4 regions of the Pseudoalteromonas thalassia genome follow, and region 3 is predicted to be linked to each of the others. Evidence: predicted binding sites of a transcription regulator. Region 3 holds the regulator's gene; each other region holds the start of a gene.
What was found. Region 3 encodes sigma-54, which starts transcription at its own class of promoters, with help from an activator protein. Its sites were predicted from a motif close to GTTGGCACGNNNNTNGNNT; they were not measured.

Region 1: fliE (flagellar hook-basal body complex protein FliE) is a predicted target of sigma-54. The motif match lies at 2,903-2,921, and genes of this name have one in related genera.
Region 2: AAEU31_RS13690 (LruC domain-containing protein) is a predicted target of sigma-54. The motif match lies at 1,603-1,621, and genes of this name have one in related genera.
Region 4: AAEU31_RS02480 (Tll0287-like domain-containing protein) is a predicted target of sigma-54. The motif match lies at 3,402-3,420, and genes of this name have one in related genera.

The regions. Positions count from the first base shown of each region.
Region 1 covers NZ_JBMMUE010000001.1:186,290-192,391, reverse strand. Annotated here, with positions in the region: gene fliG (flagellar motor switch protein FliG) at 1-803, opposite strand, end outside; gene fliF (flagellar basal-body MS-ring/collar protein FliF) at 796-2,511, opposite strand; gene fliE (flagellar hook-basal body complex protein FliE) at 2,532-2,864, opposite strand; gene AAEU31_RS00920 (sigma-54-dependent transcriptional regulator) at 3,034-4,437, opposite strand; gene AAEU31_RS00915 (sensor histidine kinase) at 4,434-5,546, opposite strand; gene AAEU31_RS00910 (DNA-3-methyladenine glycosylase I) at 5,675-6,102, shown strand, end outside.
Region 2 covers NZ_JBMMUE010000011.1:68,851-74,952, forward strand. Annotated here, with positions in the region: gene AAEU31_RS13685 (ATP-binding protein) at 1-1,430, opposite strand, end outside; gene AAEU31_RS13690 (LruC domain-containing protein) at 1,655-3,844, shown strand; gene AAEU31_RS13695 (hypothetical protein) at 3,847-4,329, shown strand; gene gdhA (NADP-specific glutamate dehydrogenase) at 4,411-5,763, shown strand; gene AAEU31_RS13705 (AMP-binding protein) at 5,917-6,102, opposite strand, start outside.
Region 3 covers NZ_JBMMUE010000012.1:40,542-46,643, reverse strand. Annotated here, with positions in the region: gene kdsC (3-deoxy-manno-octulosonate-8-phosphatase KdsC) at 1-361, shown strand, start outside; gene lptC (LPS export ABC transporter periplasmic protein LptC) at 358-912, shown strand; gene lptA (lipopolysaccharide transport periplasmic protein LptA) at 902-1,423, shown strand; gene lptB (LPS export ABC transporter ATP-binding protein) at 1,420-2,145, shown strand; gene AAEU31_RS14400 (RNA polymerase factor sigma-54) at 2,263-3,759, shown strand; gene hpf (ribosome hibernation promoting factor) at 3,786-4,073, shown strand; gene ptsN (PTS IIA-like nitrogen regulatory protein PtsN) at 4,077-4,529, shown strand; gene rapZ (RNase adapter RapZ) at 4,530-5,375, shown strand; gene AAEU31_RS14380 (HPr family phosphocarrier protein) at 5,387-5,659, shown strand; gene mgtE (magnesium transporter) at 5,871-6,102, shown strand, end outside.
Region 4 covers NZ_JBMMUE010000002.1:1,375-7,476, forward strand. Annotated here, with positions in the region: gene AAEU31_RS02450 (NADP-dependent oxidoreductase) at 1-815, shown strand, start outside; gene AAEU31_RS02455 (hypothetical protein) at 863-1,126, opposite strand; gene AAEU31_RS02460 (DUF805 domain-containing protein) at 1,244-1,639, opposite strand; gene AAEU31_RS02465 (TFIIB-type zinc ribbon-containing protein) at 1,632-2,147, opposite strand; gene AAEU31_RS02470 (DUF4202 domain-containing protein) at 2,169-2,756, opposite strand; gene AAEU31_RS02475 (thioredoxin domain-containing protein) at 2,854-3,309, opposite strand; gene AAEU31_RS02480 (Tll0287-like domain-containing protein) at 3,462-4,028, shown strand; gene AAEU31_RS02485 (zinc ribbon domain-containing protein YjdM) at 4,103-4,438, shown strand; gene AAEU31_RS02490 (hypothetical protein) at 4,502-4,780, opposite strand; gene arsJ (organoarsenical effux MFS transporter ArsJ) at 4,907-6,102, opposite strand, start outside.

The sequences.
Region 1 (6,102 bases), on a different contig from region 3:
ACTTCACGAAGAATTGCTTGAATGCCTCGGTCTTCAACATCCATTAAGTTTTCAAATACAAACATGAGATCTTGGATTTGTTGCGACATTTCTTCGTCATGCTCTCGGATCGAATCCATCAACTGACCTTCAATATTGGTATCTAGGTAGTTCATGATATCTGCCGCTGCTTTCAAGCCGCCCATTTTCGCAGCTTGCGCACCTGCTTGACCTGCGAACTGTTTCTCCATGATTTCGTTTAGCTCTTGGAGTGCTGCTGGTTGAACTTCTTCAAGGTTAGCGATACGCATGGTTAAATCTAAGCGCACTTTTTCAGGAAATTGCGACAAGATTTCAGCTGATTGCTCAGGCTCTAAATATGATAAAACAATAGTTTGGATCTGCGGGTGCTCATTACGAATAATATTCGCTACCTGCTTTGAGTCCATCCACTTCAGTGAATCAAGGCCTTTGGCGCCAGAGCCCATAACAATTTGGTCAATAAGGCTGGCAGCCTTATCTTCACCAAGTGCCGCTGTAAGCGCTTTTTTGATAAAGTCTTCAGATTGGAAACCTATGGTGCTGAAGCTTTGAATTTGCTCAATAAACAAGTTGTGAACAGCGCTAATTTTCGCTTGTGATAAATCATCCAGCGCCGCCATCGCCATACCTACTTTCTGTACTTGCTTAGGCTCTAAATGTTTTAGAATTTGCGCAGCATCTTCTTCCGATAAACTCAGCAATAAAATAGCTGCTTTATCGACACCGTCTAATTTATCAACATCAAACGCCGGTGGTAGTTGTTTTTGTTCTTGATCAGTCATCTTCAGTTAACCACGCTTTCACCACTTGAGAAGACAGTTCTGGTTCATTAGCAACCAATGCACGAACTGCTTTGAGTAAATCTTCATCGCCATGTAAATCTGGCAGCTGTAGTGTACCATCACTTGAGAATCCTACAGCAGCAGAGTCAAAGTCTTTATTTAGCATATCTAGCGTGCTATCACCAATATCTACACCCGCACTTAACGCATCTTCATCATACTCTTCAAGTGTATCGTCTGGGTAGATTAAGCGTTTCAGCATTGGTTTAACAACAGCCAAGATAAGTACGATAATAACCAAGGCACCTAACGCTAAGCGAAGCATTTTCATGAACCAGTCTTGTTCCCACAGCGGCACTTCAATCGCCATTTCTGTGTTTTCACGAACAAACGGAACTGTGACTACTTCAAGTGCATCACCACGTTGCATATCAAAGCCTACACCACCTTGTAGTAAACGACGAATATTTGACAATGCTTCGACAGAACGAGGCACCATAGTCGTTTCACCGTTTTCACCAACTTCTGGTACGTAATCAACAGCGACTGATACGCTAATACGACGAATAACACCTGTTTGCTGACGCTTATGAGAAATCGTGGTATCTAACTCGTAGTTGCGTGTTGCTTCTTTGTGAGAACGGCTAGGGTTAGTCGCTGAGCCTGCACTGCCTTGACCTGCAATTTCAGGAATATTCGAGTTTGCAGGTGGCTGATTTGTAAGCGCACCAGGAATACCTACAGCAAGACCGCCGATGTTATTTTCTTCGAAAGTCGTTTCGCTTCGCACTGCTGGTAAATCAGGGTTATAGCGTTTTTGAGTTTCTTCTACTGCACTAAAGTCCATATTTAAATCAACTTGCGCAGTGTAGTTACCTAAACCAACCACTGGAATGAGAATGCTGTCGATTTTATTTAAGTACTCTTCTTCACGCTTGCGCTCTATTTCATACTCTTTACGAGAACGTGCAGCGAGTGAGTTTTGTGAGCCTGAGTTTAGTAAGCGACCATTTTGATCGGTAACAGTAACACGCTCTGGCGATAAACCTTGTACCGCTGAGGCAACAATATCAACCACTGAGTCAACTTCTTCACCATCAAGCGTACGGCCGCGTTTAAGTGTTAAAACCACTGTAGCTGAAGGTTGTTTTTCGCGACGAGCAAATACGTTTTCTTTTGGAATAGCTAAAAGTACTTTGGCGCGAGTAACATTTTTTAGCTCTTCGATAGTGCGAGCAAGTTGTTGCTCACGACCATGTTTTAAACGTTCACGTTCTAGGCGTTGGCTTACACCAAAGCCCATATCTTGCATGATGATGTCAGTGCCTGAGCTTGGCGCTTGCTCAAGGCCTTCACGAGCCATCAATAGCTTAATGTTTTGGTATTCACCTTCTTCAACAGAGATGACATTACCATCGAGTTCGTAATCAATCTTTTGCGCGTCTAAAAAGTCTAGCGTTTGAATAAGCTCTTCCGTTGGCATTTTACCAAGCGGACGCATATCTGGCTGACGTGCCCAAATGATAATAAAAATTGCGATAGCCAAACAAATTGCCAAAGCAATCACTAAAGTAACCTGGCGTAAAACATCTACACCGTTTAAGGCACTTAAGTAGCCTGACTTTTGCTCTTGTTGATCATCAGTATCGGTAGAATCGATACCGCCGCCTGCTAGGGCTAGATCAGTTGATTGATTAGATTGCGCCACGATAATTCTCCACTACCTAGTTACACAGGCATGTTCATGATTTCTTTATATGCTTCAACAAGTTTATTACGAACCTGTACCGTTGCTTCGAATGCAACTGATGATTTTTGTGAAGCAATCATCACATCTGCAAGCGATACACTGCGATCACCCATTTCAAGAGCCGTCACTTTTTGCTTGGCTTCTTGTTGCAAGCCATTCACTGTATCTAATGCATTGGTAAGTAGATCACCAAATTGTGCCGTTGATGTAGGCTGTGTCTGAGTTGGTAAATTTGTAATTGAGTTACTACGGCTAGCTTCAAGGGCCATAGATTGCATTTCTTGAAATAATGCGCTGTTTTGAACTTTCATAATACTCTCTGACAATACAGTTTACTTATAAACTGATAAAGCACAAACCGTGCCACAAAATAAAACCAACATTTTCAATGGCTTACACCGTTTATTTTGCTTGTCAGAGTTTTGACAGCAAACAAGCCCACATGCTGTGAGCTTGTTTGACACTGTTTTGGAAGGGGGATTAGGCTGGCAGTGCAATCCCAAGATCGCGCATCTGCGCTAGCTTATATCGCAAGGTGCGGGGGCTAATACCTAAGGTCTCAGCCACCTCTTTTCGCTTACCATTACAGCGTGCGAGGGTTTCTAAAATAATACGATGCTCTTTGTCTTTAAGCTCGTCTTTGTAATTACCTTGCTCACTCACCTGTGGCACTGTATCTAAATTAACTTCAACGGGTTGCTCTTGATACACTGGTGCATTGTGCGGTGGCGTAGCAACTGACTTTATCTCTACCGTTAGTAACTCTTCAATGAAGACATCATCTTCATGAATGCTGTTACCATCACATAATATCAGCGCACGTTGAATAACATTATCAAGCTCTCGCACATTACCCGGCCAAGCATGTGTTAGCAGCTTTTGCTTAGCTGACTCGGTCAACATAGCAATGGGTTCTTTACTTTTCAGACAATGGCGCTCAATTAAATGCTCTGCCAATACAACAATGTCGCCCGGGCGTTCTGCTAATGGTTTCCACATCAGCGGGAACACATTTAAGCGATAATATAAATCTTCTCTAAATAGATTTTCACTAACCGCTTCTTTTAAATCACGGTTACTCGTAGCTAAGACACGAACATCAAGCTCAATCGTTTTACGGCCGCCTAAGCGCTCTACTTCACGCTCTTGTAGTACACGCAGTAATTTTGCTTGCAGACCTAAATCCATCTCGGTGATCTCATCAAGTAAGATGGTACCGCCTTGTGCTTGTTCAAATTTACCAGGGCAGGCCTGGATGGCACCGGTAAACGCGCCTTTTTCGTAACCAAATAAGGTTGCTTCAAGCATATTTTCAGGAATAGCGGCACAGTTAATGGCAACAAAGGGAGCATCTGCACGATTCGATTTATCATGAATATAGCGGGCTAACACTTCTTTACCTGAGCCACTTGGGCCAAGTACCATAACACTGGCATCTGAACGCGCTACTTTGCTCGCAAGTTCGAGTAACTTAATACTCGATGGATCAGCAACAATTGGCCCGTCTGTTTCTTTTTCCTTTTCGGGTAAATAACGACTGACCATATTAAGCAATACTTCTGGGGCAAATGGTTTTGCCATGTAATCAATCGCACCTAAGCGCATTGCCTCTACAGCATCATCAATAGTGGCATAGGCTGTCATCATAAGTACAGGTAGTTCAGGGTAGTTGAGCTTAATACTGCGTAATAGGTCAAGACCGCTCATCGCGCCCATTTGTACATCGCTGACCACTAATGAATACGTGCCTTGTTTTAACAGCACCATTGCTTGCTCAGCACTATCTGCTGCGATGCAATCAATTCCTGACATTTCGAGTGTATCAATCAAAGCTTCTCGTAAGCCTGCGTCGTCTTCAACGACTAAAATTGCGTTCGTATTCATTTTGCCTCCGCTGACGTAAATTCTGCACTTATTGGCAGGATCAAGCTAAAACATGCCCCCCCATGGGCATTATTAGTCACTTCAACCCGTCCTTGGTGCGCATTAGCGACTGAACTCACAACAGCAAGTCCAAGGCCTGTGCCTTGGCTTTTTGTAGTAAAGAAAGGTTCAAATAATTTCTCGGCCTGACTCATATCTACGCCTGGACCGTTGTCACTTACACTGATGCGAACACTGTTATCATTTGCGGTGTCGCGCTCAGCACTAAGCGATACTTCTGCATGTTTGCCAATTATTTGAATACTGTTATGAATTAAGTTTTGAATCGCACTGGCAAGTGCGGTTTTATTACCCACAATCTCAATGTCTGGTTCTGGCAAGTTAACAGCTAAGGTACTTTGGTTTTGTGCAACCATTGCATCCGCCCCCGCTTTTACTTCATTGAGTAACTGTTGCATCGAGACACTTTCAACAACTTGCTGTTCGCCACTTTTTGCAAATAACAGCATGTCATTTACTTGGGTTTCTAAATCTTTTAAACGTGACATTAATTTAGTATGAAAATTACCACGCGAGCTTTCTGGTAAACGCTTTGAACCCAAGTTTGCGGCATAAAGCATGGCGGCTGACAACGGCGTTCTGACCTGATGAGCAAGCGAAGCAACCATTTTACCAAGCGCACTTAAGCGCTGCATATGTGCTACTCGCTTTTGTAAACGCCTAGTTTCCGTTAAATCTGTCATTAAAATTAACTGCCCTGGCTCAGGTGCAAGCGCAGTAATATCAAGCTTTATTAAACGCCCATCTTTGAGTGATACCTCATGACCATCATCTTGCTTTGGTCGAAATGAGCGCTGAATAACGCTAAACCATTTTTCACCTTCAAGCGGTTCACCCAGCATATCAATAGCAATTTGATTTGCTTTTGCAATCATGCCTCGACCATCTAAAACCACAACGCCCGCAGGCATAGTATGCACTAAATGACTTAGCCAACTAGCTTGCTGGCGAAGCTCACTCAACTCGCCAACATACTCTTCTTGCTGTAAGCATGGGTTATATTGATTAGCTGTGATAAATTGTGGTTTTAATACATGTGCCAAGGCCATAATCGATACTCAAAAAATCGTGTCTACACAGCTAAATGCACAATTCATACCATAATTATTTTTGTTTTATTTCAATAAATTAAAGTCAAAATAAACACCGACAAAAAAATGACATTTGCGAGGGAACAATGCAAAAAGAACACCACTGTCGCTGCCCGTGGCTCGACACCAGCAAAGAAGATTATGTGGCCTACCACGACCAAGAATGGGGGGTGCCATTATATGATGATCACCGTTTGTTTGAGTTTATAACCTTAGAGTCAGCACAAGCCGGGCTTAGTTGGTATACCATACTTAAAAAGCGTGATGGCTATCGCAGCGCCTTTAAAAACTTTGTTGTTGAAGAGGTTGCCAAAATGACTGAGGACGACGTCGAGCGGTTAATGCAGTTTGATGGCATTATTCGTAATCGAGCCAAGATCGCCGCGACTATCAATAACGCGCAGCGTTTTATTGAAATTCAAAAAGAGTTTGGTAGTTTCTCAAACTACCAATGGCAGTTTGTAGGTGGTAAGCCTTTGGTAAACAACCTAGATAAACTAGAGGATTACCCGGC
Region 2 (6,102 bases), on a different contig from region 3:
AATAATGCGATGCCCATTACAGCTAAAAGCAAGCTAAATAATAAAATGCTGTATAAGATTGTTTGACGCTGTGAGGCTATGGCTTGGCTTTTTTCATGGTCTTGCAGTTTTAAATTTTGAATGGCCAAATCTCGGTCGCGAATAGCAATTGAGTTTTGTAACTCTGCTAAACGTTGATTGTAGTTGTTATGGGCAAAGTTTTTTTCAAGCTCCGTGATAGTGCGTTGATACGACAATGCTTGTTGATAATCAGCTTGCTGTTGTGCAACTGTAATTAGATGTTCAAGGGCAAGGATCTGCTTTTGCAGCCTATTTTTTTGATTACTTAATTGAAAGGCCTGCTGTGCATAATGTTTAGCTTGTTTAAGCTCAGTCGAGCCAATGTATAGTTTTGCTAATGTCAGTAACACATCAGTATATAAGTGATCGTCTTCTTTCAGTTCAGTGATTACTTGTTTTTCAATTGCTAATGCTTCATCAGCTTTATCAATTTCAAGCAAATTTATCGCAATATTATGCTTGGCCCAAGCGGTATTTCTTGTGCTGTTATAACTAGCAAATACTTGCTGAGCCTCTTGTGCGTATTCAAGTGCTTTAGTGTAATTGTGTAGCCCATATTCGCATTGTGATAACTTAACTAAGCTATGTCCGATATCTGAAAGTGACCCCGTTTGTCTATCAAAACTGAGGGCTGTAATAAATTCGCTCTTTGCTTTTTCGTATTGGCCTAAATCTAAATAACTTTGAGCAATTGAATAGGTTATGCCTGCTTGTAATGAAATAGACGGTGACATCTGCTGAACTAGCTCACGGCGTTTTAGTTTATACTCCAGAGCAAGCGTTAACCGGTCTAACTGCTCAAGATTACGTGAGTAACCATGGTAGAGCATTTCTTTTTGCTTTAAGGTTAATTCGCGATTGTTGTCGTGAATATAAACCTCAAGCAAGTTCAAGGCGGCTTGATACTCACCAGCATTATGATAGGCACTGACAAGGCTCGCCACGGCGTCAATTTCATAATCGCTAAGTTGCAAACGCTGAAATAGCGCGACATTTTGTTGAGATAACGAAATCGCGGTTTCTAAGTCACTTTCTCTGTAGGCCAGTCGTGCTTTAGCAAGATACAACTCGCTGTATATAGGGGAGTCGTTTTTGTATTTTGGGCCTGCTTCAAGCTCATCTATGATAGTTTGCGCCTGCTGAAACTGTCCTAGCTGTATATGAACGTGAATTAATCTAACGTTAAAACTAATTCTTTCTGCAAGGCTTGCAGATTCTACAAGTTGTTTATCGATACTTAATAAATACTCATATCGTTTTTGGTAATCACTGATTGCTCTGGCTTCGTCAATATGGTTTTGCAATGATGATGCAAAAGCACAGTTCATTGATAAGGCAAAATACAGAAAAACAGCGGCTTTAAGTTTCATAGTAGGGTTTATTATTTTTTTAAATCCCAACTAGTCTAGCATGTCATACTTTTAAATGGGAATGATTTGCTTTTATAGTTAAAAGGAGTTGCATTATGCAATTATTCTTCTCGCAACTTGCGAATAATATTGGCTAGATTTTTATAACGCATTGTTAAAAGGCAATTTATTTTTTGGAATGGTTGCTGCTTTAAGTAATTACACACCCAAAGGAGAGTGTAATTATGAAAATTAACATGTTCATTTACTTAACAGCGGCACTTGCTAACGGCTTGGTAAGTGCAGCACCATTTGAGCAGTGTCCAAGTAAAGCATTTTTAATTCAGGGTTCGCCCGCACAGATGTATGGTGTTGATTTAGTATCTGCGAAAACGACAGTGCTTGCAGCAGCAATGGATTTTGCAAGCGAAGCTAATAACGACAGTGTTAATGCGGTGGGTTTTAATTACCAAGACCAATATATGTATGGTTTTAGTAAGCAAGCCCCTAAAAGTGTGGTACGCATAAATAACCAATACATGTTAGAGCGTTTAAATGTAAGCGGCTTACCAGATACGAACTTTTATGTGGGTGATATTTTAGTTGATGAGCAGCAAAACAAGGCTGTGTATTACTTATATCATCCGCGCTTTGGCCTTTACGCCATTAATTTAACAGCACAAAATGAACAATACCAAGCTGAATTAATTCCAGGCTCTGCTAACTGGAATCTCTCTATTTATGACTTTGCATTTCATCCGCACAGTACTCTTCTTTACGCTGTTGAATCAAATGGCGACTTATATGAGATCAACGTTGAAAATGGTGGCCCTGTTTTTATTACAAATCTCGACATTGCAGGTGATACAGGCGCCAATGGTGCAGCTTACTTTGATTTGCAAGGACAGTTTTATTTTAGTAACAATCGAAGCGGTAAAGTCCATAGGGTTAATTTAAACATCAGCCCTGTGTCGGGTTATACACCAACTGCGTCTGTGTTTACGTTGGGCCCTACATCTAACCAAAATGATGGGGCACGTTGTGCTATAGCAGAGGTAAAAGTTACAGATAACTCGATTGATTTTGGTGATGCGCCTAGACCTTATCAAACAACGTTAGAAGATAGCGGTGCAAGACACTTGTTCGATCCTAATGAAGACCAATCTAACCTTGTTTATCTCGGCGCAAGTGTTGATGGAGAAAACCTAAACACTGCCAGTGATCTTCTCCAGTCATCAGTAGATAGCTCTGACGATGGGGTCAAGTTTGTGACTGATTTTGTTGCCGGCTCAACAAGCCAAATTATTGTCACATCACCAAATGATAATGGCTATTTATATGCTTGGTTTGATTGGGACCAAAATTACCAGTTTGATGCAGACGAAATCACAGTGAGTAAATATCGCCTTAATCAAGGGGATAACAGTGTTCTTGTTGATGTACCAAATAATGCTGTTATGGGGGCAACATGGGCACGTTTTCGGGTTACAGACGGTAGCGAAGCAAATCCAATAACTGCAACAGGTGGGGTTACAGGCGGAGAAGTTGAAGACTATCCCATTAATACCTACGGTAGTCTTGCTTACCCAAGTGAGAATGGCTGGGTAACTCTGGCTTATGAAGACCAATGGCCCTTCGCTGGTGATTATGACTTTAATGATTTGGTTATGAATTACCGTACAAAGTTGATTGATAAAGATGGACAAGCGCTTGGTTATAAAATTGAAGGAGATCTTGTAGGAATAGGTGCTACTTTTCATAACGGGTTTGCAGTTCGCCTTTATCAATCTAGCGCCAGTGGTATAAACAAACGCATTTTACGCAGTCAAATAGACCAAGCATCAATCAGTTTAATCATTAATGGCGAACAGCAAACACATACGATCCTTGAAGAAGGAACAGAAGACGCAATTTTTATTGTGATGCCAGACACATGGGCCTATGCAAGTAAAGATTCTAGCTGTAGTTTTTTCAGAACAGAAGCGGGTTGTAACATTAATAATAAAGTTAGCTTCACTTTGAGTGTGTCATTAAATACTTATATAGCGAGTGTTGATGCACCTAAATATACACTGGACCCATTTATTTTTGCGGCAGAAGGTCATTATCACGGTACTTTTTTAGATGGCTTGAATCCTCGCGGATGGGAAGTGCATATTAAAAACCAACCGCCGACAGAAAAATTTAATCAAAGCTTGTTTTCTTTAGTAGGCAGTGATGATGCAACTAATACTCAGTTTGGGTATTACTTCCAAACGCCATCTGGATTACCTTGGGCCATTGAAGTGGGGTCATCATGGGCGCACCCAAAAGAAAGTGTTGATATAACCCAAGCCTATAGTGAGTTCCAAACATTTGCTGAATCTGATGGCAGAGAAAGTCCAATGTGGTTTAACAATGCAACAACATCTAAAGTGATTTCGGGAGCACAGTAGCCATGAAACATCTATTAATTACAATGATTTGTTTAATTCTTACAGCGTGTGGTGGTGGCGGTGAAGGTGATGCTGTTAATGAAAACTCAAATACTTTGGCAACATCGGCAACAACCGCCACTACAGAAAACGAAACAGCAACTGAAACAACAGTACAAACGGATACAATGACTGATTTAACTATTTCTCCAACGTTTGATTTGTCTAGTAAAGTGTTACTTTATGTTGATGTTGATATAAATATGGGCAATCCACGTGCGTATATAAATATCTGCCTTAAAGGTGAGGATAACAAAGCGGATTACTCCGAATGTTTGTTACGCTCTTCACTTGTCGAGAGTAAGTTGAATTCGGATATTATGCTTGCAAACTCAGCGGTTGAGCTAGTGGCTGAGATATGGTTTTACGATGGCCAGCATGAACCAATGCGCTATTTTTGGCACTTTGATGCTTCGCAAGAGTCTCAACGGTTTGCGATTCGTTAAACTAAGTGATCGTTTAAGGCTGTTTAGAAGTTTAATAGTAATTAGGTGAATACAATATTTTCAATAGCTTGAGGAGTTAATATGCAATATCTACAAGATGTACTTAACCAAGTAAAGGAAGCAAATGCAAACGAACCTGAGTTTTTCCAAGCTGTTGAAGAGGTATTTCACTCGCTAGAACAGGTTGTGCAAACCGGGTCCGATTTTCAAAAACAGGCAATATTAGAGCGATTAGTTGAACCTGAAAGGCAAATTATTTTTCGAGTACCTTGGCATGATGATAAGGGCAATCTTAGAGTAAACCGTGGGTATCGAGTCGAATTTAGTTCATCACTTGGCCCCTACAAAGGCGGTTTGCGATTTCATCCAAGCGTGAATCTGAGTGTCATTAAGTTCTTAGGTTTTGAGCAAGTTCTTAAAAATGCCCTAACAGGGTTACCTTTAGGTGGAGCGAAGGGTGGCTCAGACTTTGATCCTAAAGGTAAAAGCGACAATGAGATCATGCGCTTTTGTCAGTCATTTATGACTGAGCTTTACCGTCACATTGGCGAAAATACAGATGTTCCAGCCGGTGATATCGGAGTTGCTGGTCGGGAGATTGGTTACTTATTTGGCCAGTACAAACGAATCACCAATCAGTTTCAAGGTGTGCTGACAGGCAAACCCGAAATAATGGCGGGATCTGCTTTGCGAACAGAAGCGACTGGTTACGGAGTAGCGTATTTTTTAAGTGCTATGCTTGATGCCAAAAATGACTCATTACGTGGTAAACGTTGTTTAGTATCAGGCGCTGGTAATGTGGCGCTCTATTTAATGGAAAAACTAGCGCAGCATGACGCGGTTGTACTTACCTGTAGTGATTCGCAAGGTACCCTATATTGCAAAGAGGGATTAGATGTTGAGTTAGTCAAACACCTAAAACAAGAAAAAGGTGCGAAGCTTCGTGATTATTTAAATGAACACCCAGATGCTGAATTTACCCCTGTAAATCAGTACCCGAGTGATGCCCATCAAGTGTGGCAATATGAGGCTGATATTGCTTTGCCATGTGCAACACAGAACGAAATAACTCAAAAGGATGCAGAGGCACTTGTTTCAAACGGCTGTATGACCGTGTGTGAGGGCGCTAACATGCCAACGACTGCAGACGCACTTGCTGTCTTTAAAGAGCATGATGTTTACCTAGGGCCGAGTAAGGCTGCAAACGCTGGTGGAGTTGCGACCAGCCAATTTGAAATGGCTCAGAATGCCAGTATGCAGAAATGGCGCCCACAGCAGGTCGATGAAAAACTTCAACAAGTTATGAAAGAAATTTTTGATCGAGTATCATCAACTGCAAAACAATACGACCATGAAGGTGATTTATTGTTAGGGGCTAATGTTTCAGGGTTTGAACGTGTTTCACAGGCTATGATCAAACAAGGCGCTGTTTGATATCACACACTGCTAGCGCAAACCTTAAAATAGTTAACTATCATAACTCCACCAAATAGTCGGTTGGGCGTTAGAGCTCAATAGTACTGCAAATAAGTTAAATTGAATTAAACGAGTTAAAGCTCAGCATGGCTGAGCTTTAATACTGGATGCTTACGAAAATGCGTTTTCTTTAAGAAGCTCTTGCATTTGCTCGCGCATTTTAAATTTCTGTAATTTACCAGTTACAGTCATAGGGTATTCTTCAACGAAGCGAATATGCTTCGGTACTTTAAAATAGGCAAGCTTATCTTGTAGGAAATCACGTATAGCATTTTCATCAAGCACTGCGTCATCTTT
Region 3 (6,102 bases):
CTTTGAAGTTGCCGTTATTACTGGGCGCCATTCACAAATAGTTCAGCAGCGAATGACTAGCCTAACCGTGCAGCATATTTATCAAGGCCAAGAAACAAAGCTGATTGCATACCAAGAGTTAAAAGATAAACTTGGCCTAGAAGATGAGCAAATAGCGTACATTGGTGACGATGGCCCTGATTTGCCTGTAATGGAAAAAGTAGGCTTTGCGGTAGCAGTCAATGATGCGCACCCACTGATAAAAAAACTGGCTCACTATACGACCATGCTACCGGGTGGCTTTGGCGCTGTACGTGAATTAACAGATTTACTGATGTTAGAAAACGGTAAGCCGTTAACTAGCGATGGAACCAGCGCATGAATATAGCCCGTATTTTACTGAGTATTGTTTTTGTTTGTTGCATGGTGTGGTTGTGGTATCCGTACTTTAACCAAACAACAAACACAATAAATAGTGAAGACGAGATTATTGCAACTCCCGATTATACGGCCGTTGCACTAAAGCAAACCGCTTATGATGAGCAAGGCAAGATTAGCCATAAAGTGGCCGCTGCGAAAATGGAGCTTTATCAGCAGCTTGGGTTTACCTTTTTTGAGCAACCTATTTTTACACTTTATGGCGACCAGCAAATTTGGCAAGTAAAAGCTAAAGAAGCCACCTTATATGAAAACGATCAGCTTATTTTTGAAGGCGATGTTGTTGCTAAAAACTTAACCCATAATGGCATGATCGAAGATATTAAAGCTGAAAACATTAACGTTGATATAGAACAAATGACCATGTTTTCGAAGCAACCTGTGACGCTAACAGGACCAAATTTAAAAATTACCGGTAAAGGCCTAAAAGCTAATTTAAAAACCGAGATTGTAGAGTTAACTAACCATACACGAACCATATACTATGACCAATAAACTGAAGAAATTACTCCTGATCCCAAGCTTATTGATTGCCTTTTCAGGCGTAGCTGCCGAGCAGACAGGCGCACAAATTAGCATAAGCTCAGATCGTCAAACTGGTAAGCTAAAAGATGGCGTTGGTATATTTGAAGGCAATGTCGAAATTATACATGGTAACCGCCGGATCACAGCCGAACGCCTTGAAGCCCATGGTGGTGATACAGAAGGTACTGTTGAGTTAATTATCGCCACAGGTAAGCCTGCTTATTTTGAAGAAAAGCAAGCAGATGGCACGGTAATGAGCGCCAGTGCAGAAGAAGTTCGCTACGACGTAGCCAAGCGCTTCTTAACTTTAAATGGCGAAGCCGAAGTGACTCAAGCAGGCCAAAAAGTAACAGCGAAAAGCATTACTTATGATATGGCACAACAACTAATTAGCGCAGAAAAAGACGAAAACTCAACAGACCGTGTACACACAATCTTAGTGCCTGTTGACAACAAACAAGACGATAAAGGCCAACCATGAGCACATTAAAAGCAGAGCTTTTAGCAAAAAGTTATAAAGGCCGCCAAGTTGTCAAAAATGTGGGTCTTGAGGTTGAAGCGGGCAGTATCGTTGGTTTGCTTGGCCCAAATGGCGCAGGCAAAACCACCACTTTCTATATGATTGTTGGCTTAGTACCTAGCGATAAAGGCAAGATCAGCATTGATGATAATGATATTACACTTTTGCCAATGCATAGCCGAGCACGTTTAGGGATTGGTTACCTACCACAAGAGTCATCTATTTTTAGAAAGTTAACGGTTTATCAAAACCTAATGGCTATTTTAGAAACGCGTAAAGATTTAAATAAACAAGGCCGAGAAGAAACACTCAACAACTTACTTGATGAATTTAGTATTCAGCATATTCGTGATAGTCAAGGTATGGCCTTATCTGGGGGCGAGCGTCGTCGCGTAGAAATTGCTCGGGCATTAGCCGCAAACCCTAAATTTATCTTGTTAGATGAGCCTTTTGCTGGTGTTGATCCTATTTCAGTGTTAGATATAAAGAAAATTATTGAACACTTAAAAAATCGTGGTATTGGTGTATTAATCACTGACCATAATGTTAGAGAAACCCTTGATGTTTGTGAAAAAGCCTACATTGTTTCTCATGGGGAGCTAATTGCATCAGGAACACCTGAGCATGTTTTAGCTGACCAAACCGTACGCGATGTGTATCTAGGTGAGCAATTCAGGCTATAACCAATAAGCCACCATCTAGCGCATCTGCTAAACTAAATAACAATGACAATAAATCGATATAAATTTACCTGTGACTGCACAGGTGTCGATAACACATAAAAGGATTGTTAGGGATACATGAGGCAATCATTACAGCTGCGCATGGGCCAGCAACTTACAATGACTCCACAACTGCAACAAGCAATTCGCTTGCTGCAGCTTAGTACATTGGATCTCCAGCAAGAAATTCAAGAAGCACTTGATAGTAACCCTCTGCTTGAAGTGGAAGAAGCAGATTACAACGATGAAAACATTGGTAAGAACGAGCAAAAAGCTGAATCTGATGATACTCAGCTAAGTGCATCGGCCGAAGAAGCGCCGAGTGAGTACGAACAAGAAAGCAGCGATGCCCTTAACAAAGACACCGTTAGTGACGATTTAGCTATGGATGTGACATGGGATGAGTACATGAGTGCAGCCCCATCAACATCATCAGGTCCAATGCCAGAAGATGAGTCAATTTATCAAGGTGCATCGACTGAAACCCTCCATGAATACCTTATGTGGCAATTACAACTCACACCATTTAGCCCAACCGATGAAGCGATCGCTGTCGCCATCGTAGAGGCAATTGATGACTCAGGTATTTTAACTGTTAGCTGCGAAGACATAGTCGAAAGTTTTAATCAAAATAATGATGAAGAAGAAATCGAACTAGATGAAGTCGAAGCGGTCTTAAAGAGAATACAGTTGTTTGATCCAGTAGGGATTGGTGCCCGTAGCTTACAAGAGTGCTTATGTATCCAGCTTCGCCAATTCGATGCGAGTACGCCGTATTTAGCTGAAACTAAAATGGTTTTATCTGAGCATATTGAATTATTAGCAAGTCGCGACTATCGCACTTTGATGAAAAAGACTAAGCTTAAAGAAAGCGAACTAAAAGAAGTAATGACGCTGATCCACAGCTTAAACCCTAAGCCAGCAGACAGCATAGTTCGCGAAGAGTCTGAGTACGTTATACCCGATGTATCGGTTAAAAAAGTTAAAGGTCGTTGGGTCGTTGAACTAAACCCAGATTGTATGCCAAAAATTAGAGTGAATAGCCAATATGCAGCTATGTCACGCTCAGTAAAATCGAGCAGCGATAGCCAGTTTATTCGCTCTCATTTACAAGAAGCTAAATGGTTTATTAAAAGCTTAGAGAGCCGTAACGATACACTTTTAAAAGTGACCAATTGTATCGTACAGCAACAACAAGCATTTTTTGAACATGGCCCAGAAGCCATGAAACCAATGGTGCTGAACGATGTCGCAGAAATGGTCGAAATGCATGAATCGACAATTTCACGTGTTACAACACAAAAATACATGCACACCCCTCGCGGGATTTTTGAGTTGAAATATTTCTTCTCAAGCCATGTCAGCACAGAAAACGGTGGTGAGTGTTCATCAACAGCAATTCGCGCTTTGATCAAAAAGCTTATCGCTGCAGAAAACTCAGCTAAACCATTGAGTGATAGTAAAATTGCAGATATATTGGCTGAGCAAGGAATTAAAGTAGCTAGACGCACAATTGCAAAATATCGAGAGTCTCTAGCGATACCTCCGTCTAATCAGCGTAAGAGTTTGATTTAGACGTTTTACATAGAAGGAAAATGCTTATGCAACTAAATTTAACTGGTCGTCATGTAGAAATCACTGATTCATTAAGAGACTATGTAAACAGCAAGTTTGCAAAACTAGAAAGGCATTTTGACCACATTAATAATGTACATGTCATTCTAGATGTAGAAAAATTAAGCCAAAAAGCAGAAGCAACTTTACATGTAAATGGAGGCGAGCTCTTTGCCTCAACTGCACACCAAGATATGTATGCAGCCATTGACTCGCTAATCGATAAACTAGATCGTCAAGTCATTAAACACAAAGAGAAATTAGCTCGACACTAAATTATGAAACTTAGTTCACTTACTAACCAGGACTGCAGCAAAGCTGCGGTCCTTTTTAATAGCAAAAAAAGAATCCTTGAATATATCAGCGAGCTGGCTCACCAGCAGCTTCCTCATTTATCTCAACAAGACGTCCTTGATGCCTTACTCAATAGAGAAAAATTAGGCAGTACAGGTATTGGTCGTGGCATTGCTATTCCACATGGCCGCATGAGTGGTGCAGAGCAACCAAAGGCATTTGTCATAGTGAGTGAATCCCCAATCAATTTTGACGCAATTGATAACCGACCTGTGGATATTTTCGTTGCACTCATCGTACCAGATGGAGACAGCCAACTTCACCTAAAGACCTTATCGACAATTGCTGATAGACTAAAAGATAAAGAGTTTTGTAAACAGTTACGTAGCGCCAAAACAGACCACGAACTGTTTCAGGTCATATCAGCAGAGGCATAAATGGAATTAATTATCATCAGCGGTCGCTCAGGCTCAGGTAAATCGGTCGCTTTACGTGTACTTGAAGACTTGGGTTACTACTGTGTTGATAATATCCCAGTCAACTTATTACCTTCGCTTGTTCGTAGCGTTTCAGACAACTATGACAAAATAGCAGTCAGCATAGATGTGCGTAACTTACCGAAAGAGCAGCAAGAGTTTAATGATATTCTTGAATACCTGCCAGGTTTTGCAAACCCAACACTGTTCTATTTAGACAGTGATGACCAAACTCTGATCAAACGCTTTTCTGAAACGCGACGCTTACATCCTCTATCGATTGACTCGCTGCCACTCGATTTAGCAATTAAGCAAGAAAGAGTATTACTGGATGTACTGATCACGCGCGCTGATTTTATGATTGATACCACCGACCTGAGTGTTCATCAGTTAGCTGAATCAATTCGTGAAAAGATCTTAGGTAAAAAAGATAAAAAGCTGATTATCACCTTTATGTCGTTTGGCTTTAAACATGGTATTCCAAAAGAAGCCGATTACGTATTTGATGCACGTTTTTTACCAAATCCACATTGGGAGCCAGATCTAAAGCCACTCACTGGCTTAGATCAACCAGTAAAAGATTACCTTGCAAGTCATAGCATAGTGCAAAAATTTACATGGCAAATTCAAACATTTGTGCAAACATGGTTGCCTCACCTTGAGCGTAACAATCGAAGCTATCTTACTATCGCAATTGGTTGTACTGGCGGGCAACATCGCTCGGTATATTTAGCGCAGACCATTGGTGATAGCTTTTCAAAAACGCATGCGAACGTAAAAATCCGCCATCGCGAGCAAGATATTTAATTGGATGCCAGATGCACGCAGAAGACACGTTTTTAATTCAAAATAAGCTTGGCTTGCACGCACGAGCAGCCACTGTTTTAGCACAACTTGCTTTGCAATTTGATGCTAAAATTATGCTTTATCAAGACGATAAAGAAGCTGAAGGTGATAGTGTTTTAGCCTTAATGCTACTTGAAAGTAGTCAAGGTAAAGAAGTGCGTGTGGTATGTGAAGGCCCAGATGCAGAGGCTGCACTGAACGCAATTGGAGAATTAATTGCACAACGCTTTCATGAACAAGAATAGCGTTTGCTAAGGCTTAACCGTTTAAGTTAAACTTAGTTCAGGTATTTATAATTCTCTTTAAATATCCTACTTTTATATCGTTCACACCTTAAAAATACAAAGCACTTAATAATTTTATCGCAGTGTGAAGATATCCTGCAAATACACCACTTAGCAACTATGCTGTATTTGCAGAATCTGTATTAATCTATTTTCAGTTGTAAGGACGCCAATGCCAGAAGCCTTTGAACAAGACTACCCACTACAACAACTTAAACAAGTGACCAAGTCACTCAATAGTGGACAATTTGTTCAGGTGCGAGGCATGCTCGCTAAAACAGCTCCGTGTGATACCGCTTTATTATTAGAGTCATCTCCCCATAAAATTCGTCGCATGCTATGGCAGTTGGTAGACCCAGATGTGCGTGGTGATGTTTTAGAAGAACTCTCTGAAGACGTACGTT
Region 4 (6,102 bases), on a different contig from region 3:
CGCCATTTAACTTAAACGAAGTGATGGAAGCCGGTGCTATCGGCGAAGTAGTTGAATCACGCAATAACGACTTTCCGGTAGGAAGCAAAGTAAGTCACATTAGTGGCTGGCGTACCATGCACATTAGCGATGGCAGCGATTTAACCCTACTACCTAGTGTACCACTGCCTGACCAACTATTTTTAAGTACTATGGGCATGACAGGGTTAACCGCATGGGCAGGTTTAACAAAGGTAATTAGCCTAAAAGAAACCGACACTGTGTTTGTTTCAGCGGCATCAGGGGCTGTAGGTAGTGTAGTGTTCCAAATTGCCAAGCTAAAAGGCTGTAAGGTAATTGCATCGGTTGGCTCTGACGAAAAAGCGCAGATGGTAAAAGCGTTAGGCGTTGATGAGGTAATTAACTATAAAACGGTAGCAAACCTAACAGAAGCCCTTGAACAAGCGGCACCACAAGGTATTGATGTGTACTTTGAAAACGTAGGTGGCGATCATCTAGAAGCCGCACTTAATGTAATGAACGATTACGGCCGTATTCCTGTTTGTGGCATGATCTCAGGTTACAATAACGACACAGCACAGCCAGGGCCAAGCAACCTGTTTTATATCAACTCGAAAAAGCTCACCATGCAAGGCTTTATCGTGATTGATTATTTTGATCAGTTCCCTGAGTTTATTGAGCAAATGGGTGCGTGGATCAGCGAAGGTAAAATTAAATCTGAAGAAACGGTATACCATGGCATCGAAAATGCCGTTGATGCATTTCTTGGCCTGTTCGAAGGTAAAAATAAAGGAAAAATGCTAGTTAAGCTTTAACACTTAATAGCTAATAAAGCCTGTATCTTAATTGGTACAGGCTCTATTTAGGCAAGTTTAAAAAATACGATTGCCGAAACAAGCACCAACCCCACATAGGAAAGAAACAAAATCCCAGCTTGGCGATGTTTTTTTGCATTCGCTCGCACAGTTTCGTTCTCTGTGGAATTTAAAAGTGTTAAGCTCTTTTTAGACACAAACACCATAGGTACTTTTAAAAATCGCGGTGCACCCAATTGTTGCCACAGTTCCGGCTCTAAAGTTTTAACCGATTGATAGTATTTATATTCAGCGCTCGCAGCATAAAGCATTAACAGCGCCCACACTAAAACCAATATTATTGTTATTAGCATAGATTACCTAATCAATTTAATTAGTTAGGTTTAAAGTGTATGCCATCAAACAAAATGCACAACCCGCCAAATTGCTTACTTTGCCCTGTAAAGCGAACTACCATATTGATTCCTGAGCAAATGTCCTTTGCTTAACCCTGCTTCAAATAATGTCATAATTAAACCAACAAAAGGTACAAACCAAATTAGGCAATTCCAGCCCGACTTTCCAATATCGTGCCAGCGTTTGACTTGAGAAGCCATTAGTGGCCATTGAAATAAAATAAATATGCTAATAAAAAGAAACATATCAACTACAGCAATAGTTTGAATCACAAAATAAAACCCATGCACAAACCAAAACTGTTTTCTATTCAAACGCCCATGAAAAGAAAACAACACATCAAAAAGCTCTAAATCTCGAGGTTTCGAAAGATAGACAGATTCGTGAGTAAGTTCAGCGTCTGGTGTTTTATATAAATTATCAGTCATTCAAAATCGATAAATAGGCAAGTTCTGCTAGTTTTTCTAATGATGACGTTGCTTTAGAATCTGGCTTTTTAGCATGAACAGAGTGACGTCTTTTCGGGATTTTAACTTGAATAAAACCATGATTGTTGGCCATATCAATACGCAGCATTTCACGCTCTTTTGGCGTTAAATGATTTTCATGGATCTTTTCAAGCTCACCATGATCGAGCCAAATAGCTGCACAGTTTGGGCACTCGTCTATTTCAACCACTTTAAGTGGACTAAAAAAACGCCGCATCATCACCACGTCAGGGCACTTCGGGCAATTAATTCGCGTTGCTATATCAACACATTCTGTTGGCAAGGTTTGTAAATGAGCCACCAGCACTTGCGCGGGTTTTAAACTTGGATCGCTAAAGTGAAATATTTGTCGGTTATCAAAAAATACGCCACCAGATTTTGATAAATATACTTTAACATCGCCAATACTCACTGCTTCAAGGGCTGTTTTAGTACGTGGGCAAAACATATTACATCCTTGTTTTTATAATTAATTTAGCGCTTTTGTTATTAACGGCTTAAGTGGCTCAGGTAAGCTGATGTGTCCAGCTAATACAAATTCATGTGCTTCATCTGACATTTTTTGCCATGTTTTACGAATAATACCCAGCCATTTTTGCTCATCGTAATCAGGCTTGCTACTTGCAAAGTCAAGCATGTAATGCTCAATAAACACGAGGCTGGCGATATCTTCAATCAATTGGCTATCTGGGTTTCGCTTTATATTCTTTTTCGCTACCGCTGCGTATACACGCTCACAATCAGCCGTTGAATAACCAGCCGCTTTCATGAGGGCTGTTACACGCTCAGCATGAAAATCATATAAAGCAGTGCGCCATTGATAATAACCTTGCTTACCCATAGGAAAATCACTGCGCGGAGAGCGCCATCGCTCAATATGTTGCCCTCGGGCAGCAATATGCATTAGCTCATCGGCTTGAGGCTTAAAACGATTGAGCATATCGGTCATACGCATGGCATATAAACCTTCTTTTGCAAATTCTTGTTCATCGACTAGAACTCGGTTTGGGTCTACTGCATTGGCTGTATCAATGGCTTTAATAACGGCGGTATACATCATGGGTTCTCATTGTTATTGCTTCAAAGTGATTGTAAATGGCAACAATCACTTTGGCTATATTGCATCAGGCGATCTGGTACTGCTAGCTTGAGATCTAGTTTTGCAAAGTTAAATCAGCAGCAATACTTTGCTTTGGTTTTTCTATCATGCGCGCGAGCTCTTTTTCGCCATCGCTAACGATAATGGTTGGCGTATACAGTAAATCGTGCTGCTTTGCTAAACCGGCAGGATCAAGCTTATCGTAGCCTACAGCCACTAATTTAAGGGATCCTAATTGCACATTCGCTGTATCAATAAGTTTTAAAAACCGAGGGACTTCACGTTTAGAGTCATGGCACCAAGTGCCTAAAAACACTAACACTTGCTTACCTTGCAGTGCTCTTATAGTACTTAGCTCTTCTTCACTGGGTGAGTAATCATTATATTCTTCACTAAAAGCAGGATAGTCTTTAAGTAAGTCGGCAACGCTGATATCTCCACTATAAGGACCTGAGCTTGCAAATGTAAAAGCAGAAAATAACAATAAAGCGATATAAACTAATTTTTTCATATTTTGTTCTCTGAATATTTTTCTCACCATAACCAATTTAACAGCAACACTCCAGCATGCTATTAGCGTGAATCCTGTTTTTTGCAGCTTAGATTGGCATGTAGAGTAAATGCGAACTACTATATTAGATATATCTAATATAAGGCCTTACAATGCACACTTTAAGAACGATAGCGCTTTGCACCCTATTGCTTTCACCTAGCCTTTATGCTGAAACGAATTCTGCTACCCTAGAAACCCAAGCAGCTGAGCGAGCAACTGAATTTGCCACTACGCTCAAATCAGTACTAGGAGCCGCTATAAAACAAGGCGTTTTAGTTGAAGGTATTAACGTGTGCAAAATGCAAGCCCCTGCTATTGCCGAAAGCTTATCAACCGATGGTTGGACTGTGGCACGTAAAAGCACTAAAAACCGAAATCCGAACAATAAACCAGATGACTGGGAAGCTGAGAAAATCGCCCAGCTAGTTGATATGATCAGAAACTCAGAAAGCATTGATAATGTGACTTTCTCGACCAATAAAGATGGCCAATTCCGCTTTGCTAAAGCGATAAAAGTCGCGCCAGTTTGCCTCAATTGTCATGGTCAAACGATTGCTCCAGAAGTAAAGCAAGTGCTTAGTGAGCATTACCCCCATGATTTAGCCACAGGCTATCGGCTTGGTGATTTAAGAGGAATATTCTCTATTACCAAAACACTTGAAACGTCTGAGCCATAAAATATAAGCCTTATGCTCGCTTAGTTTGCTCTTAGCCATTAAAATACGCTTTTAAAATTAACCAAGGTGTTTTTATGTCTTTTCCTCCTTGTCCAAAATGTAATTCTGAATACGTGTATGAAGATCAAAACAACTTAGTATGCCCAGAGTGCGCTCATGAGTGGGATCCTAATGCGGTTGATACCGATGATGTGATCGATGTAAGAGATGCTAACGGCACCTTATTGGTCGATGGCGACAAAGTGACTGTTGCGAAAGATTTAAAAATTAAAGGCAGCTCACAAGTAATTAAAATTGGTACCAAAGCCGTGATCCGCCGCGTGTTAGATAAAAAAGACCACGAACTAGACTGTAAAGTTGATGGCGTCGGTGAAATGATGGTAACTGCTAAGTTTGTTAAAAAAGCCTGATAGCATTATCAAAATTGTTATTGCTGTGAATAATTACACAGCAATTTCAATAAGCTAACTTTTTTAATAGCCAAACTTTTCAACAACAATCCCCGTTACTTCACAATGCTCGCAGCTTAACTGCCAGCCAGCAGCCCATGTGGTTACGCTAAGATTTCCTTTGCAAAGTGGACAAACTTCGCCAGCAAACGTACTGGGGGTAATCTCTTTAGCTTGTTTAGAAATCGGTCTTAAAAACCAAAGAATATTATCGTCGATACTGATAGTTAGATCGTGGTGTAGCGTCTCGCAATAAGCATCAAACACCGCTTTTTTATACTGTTTTACGTCGTTTTTAAACAACCCACAGCCAATGCTCGAAGAGCTTTTCAAGCCTGAAGGTGACTGATTTTGTTATTTCTGATGCTATGCATGAATAAAGGTAAGCAATAAAGCATGCTTACCTTTATAGGGCGTGTTTAGATTTAACTAAATTTGTTTTGGTAATTTAGTCGAAATAACGGCGGTAACAACAATAAATAACAGCGATATAGCCAAACACGCTGCTAAGCCATAAAGCTGAAACACTAAGCCCGACAACACAGTACCAATTAAGCGACCCATGGCATTGGCCATATAGTAAAACCCGACATCGAGTGACACGCCATCGGCATCAGCCATACTAACAATTAAGTAGCTGTGCAAAGATGAGTTAATTGCGAATAGCACACCAAATAACATCAACCCGCCTATCAGCATTGGTTTTACAGCCCAGTCAAAGCCATTAGCAAGGGCAATGACTAAGGTGACTAAAGCAAGCAATGATGCCCACTTAACTGTTTCTGCACTTGGTGATGTTTGCTTATTAAGCTTAATAATTTTAGGTGCAAAAGATTGCACAGCCCCATAGCCAATAACCCAACTCGCTAAGAAGGCACCCACGGTCCAGTGGTCCCAATCAAAGGCTTGTGATAAAAATACCGGTAGTGCAACTACAAACCAAACATCACGCGCACCAAACAAAAACAACCTCGCGGCTGACAAGATATTAATTGAATTACTCTTTGAAAATATCTCGTTAAACTTAGGTTTGTTTTTGGCTTTGCCTAAATCATTTTTAAGTGCAAAAAGACTAAAACACCACACCACCAGCAAAGTGGCAGCCATGGTTAGCATTGCGCCTTTAAACGACATTAATGTGAGAAGTAAGCCACCTAAAAAGAAGCCCACACCTTTTAAGGCGTTTTTAGAGCCTGTTAGTATCGCCACCCATTTAAACAAGGTACCTTCTTGGCCACTGGCAACCAGCATTTTGATTGAGCTTTTAGCGCTCATTTTATTGAGATCTTTGGCAATCCCAGACAGAGCCTGCGCTAACATCACATAGGCAACACTCAGCCATTCAGGAGGGACTGCCAACATGAACAAGGCTACAACCTGTATGGCAAGGCCAATGTTCATGGTTTTATTTAAACCAAGCCTTGCGCCTAAATAGCCGCCCACTAAGTTAGTGACAACACCAAAAATCTCATAAAACAAAAACAGCATGGCAATACTCAAAGGCGAGTAGCCAAGCGCATGAAAGTGCAGTACCACCAACATTCTCAATGCGCCATCTGTAAGCGTAAATGCCCAGTAATTCCCGGTGACAATTAAGTACTGCTTTATATCAGCGGGAAGATTAG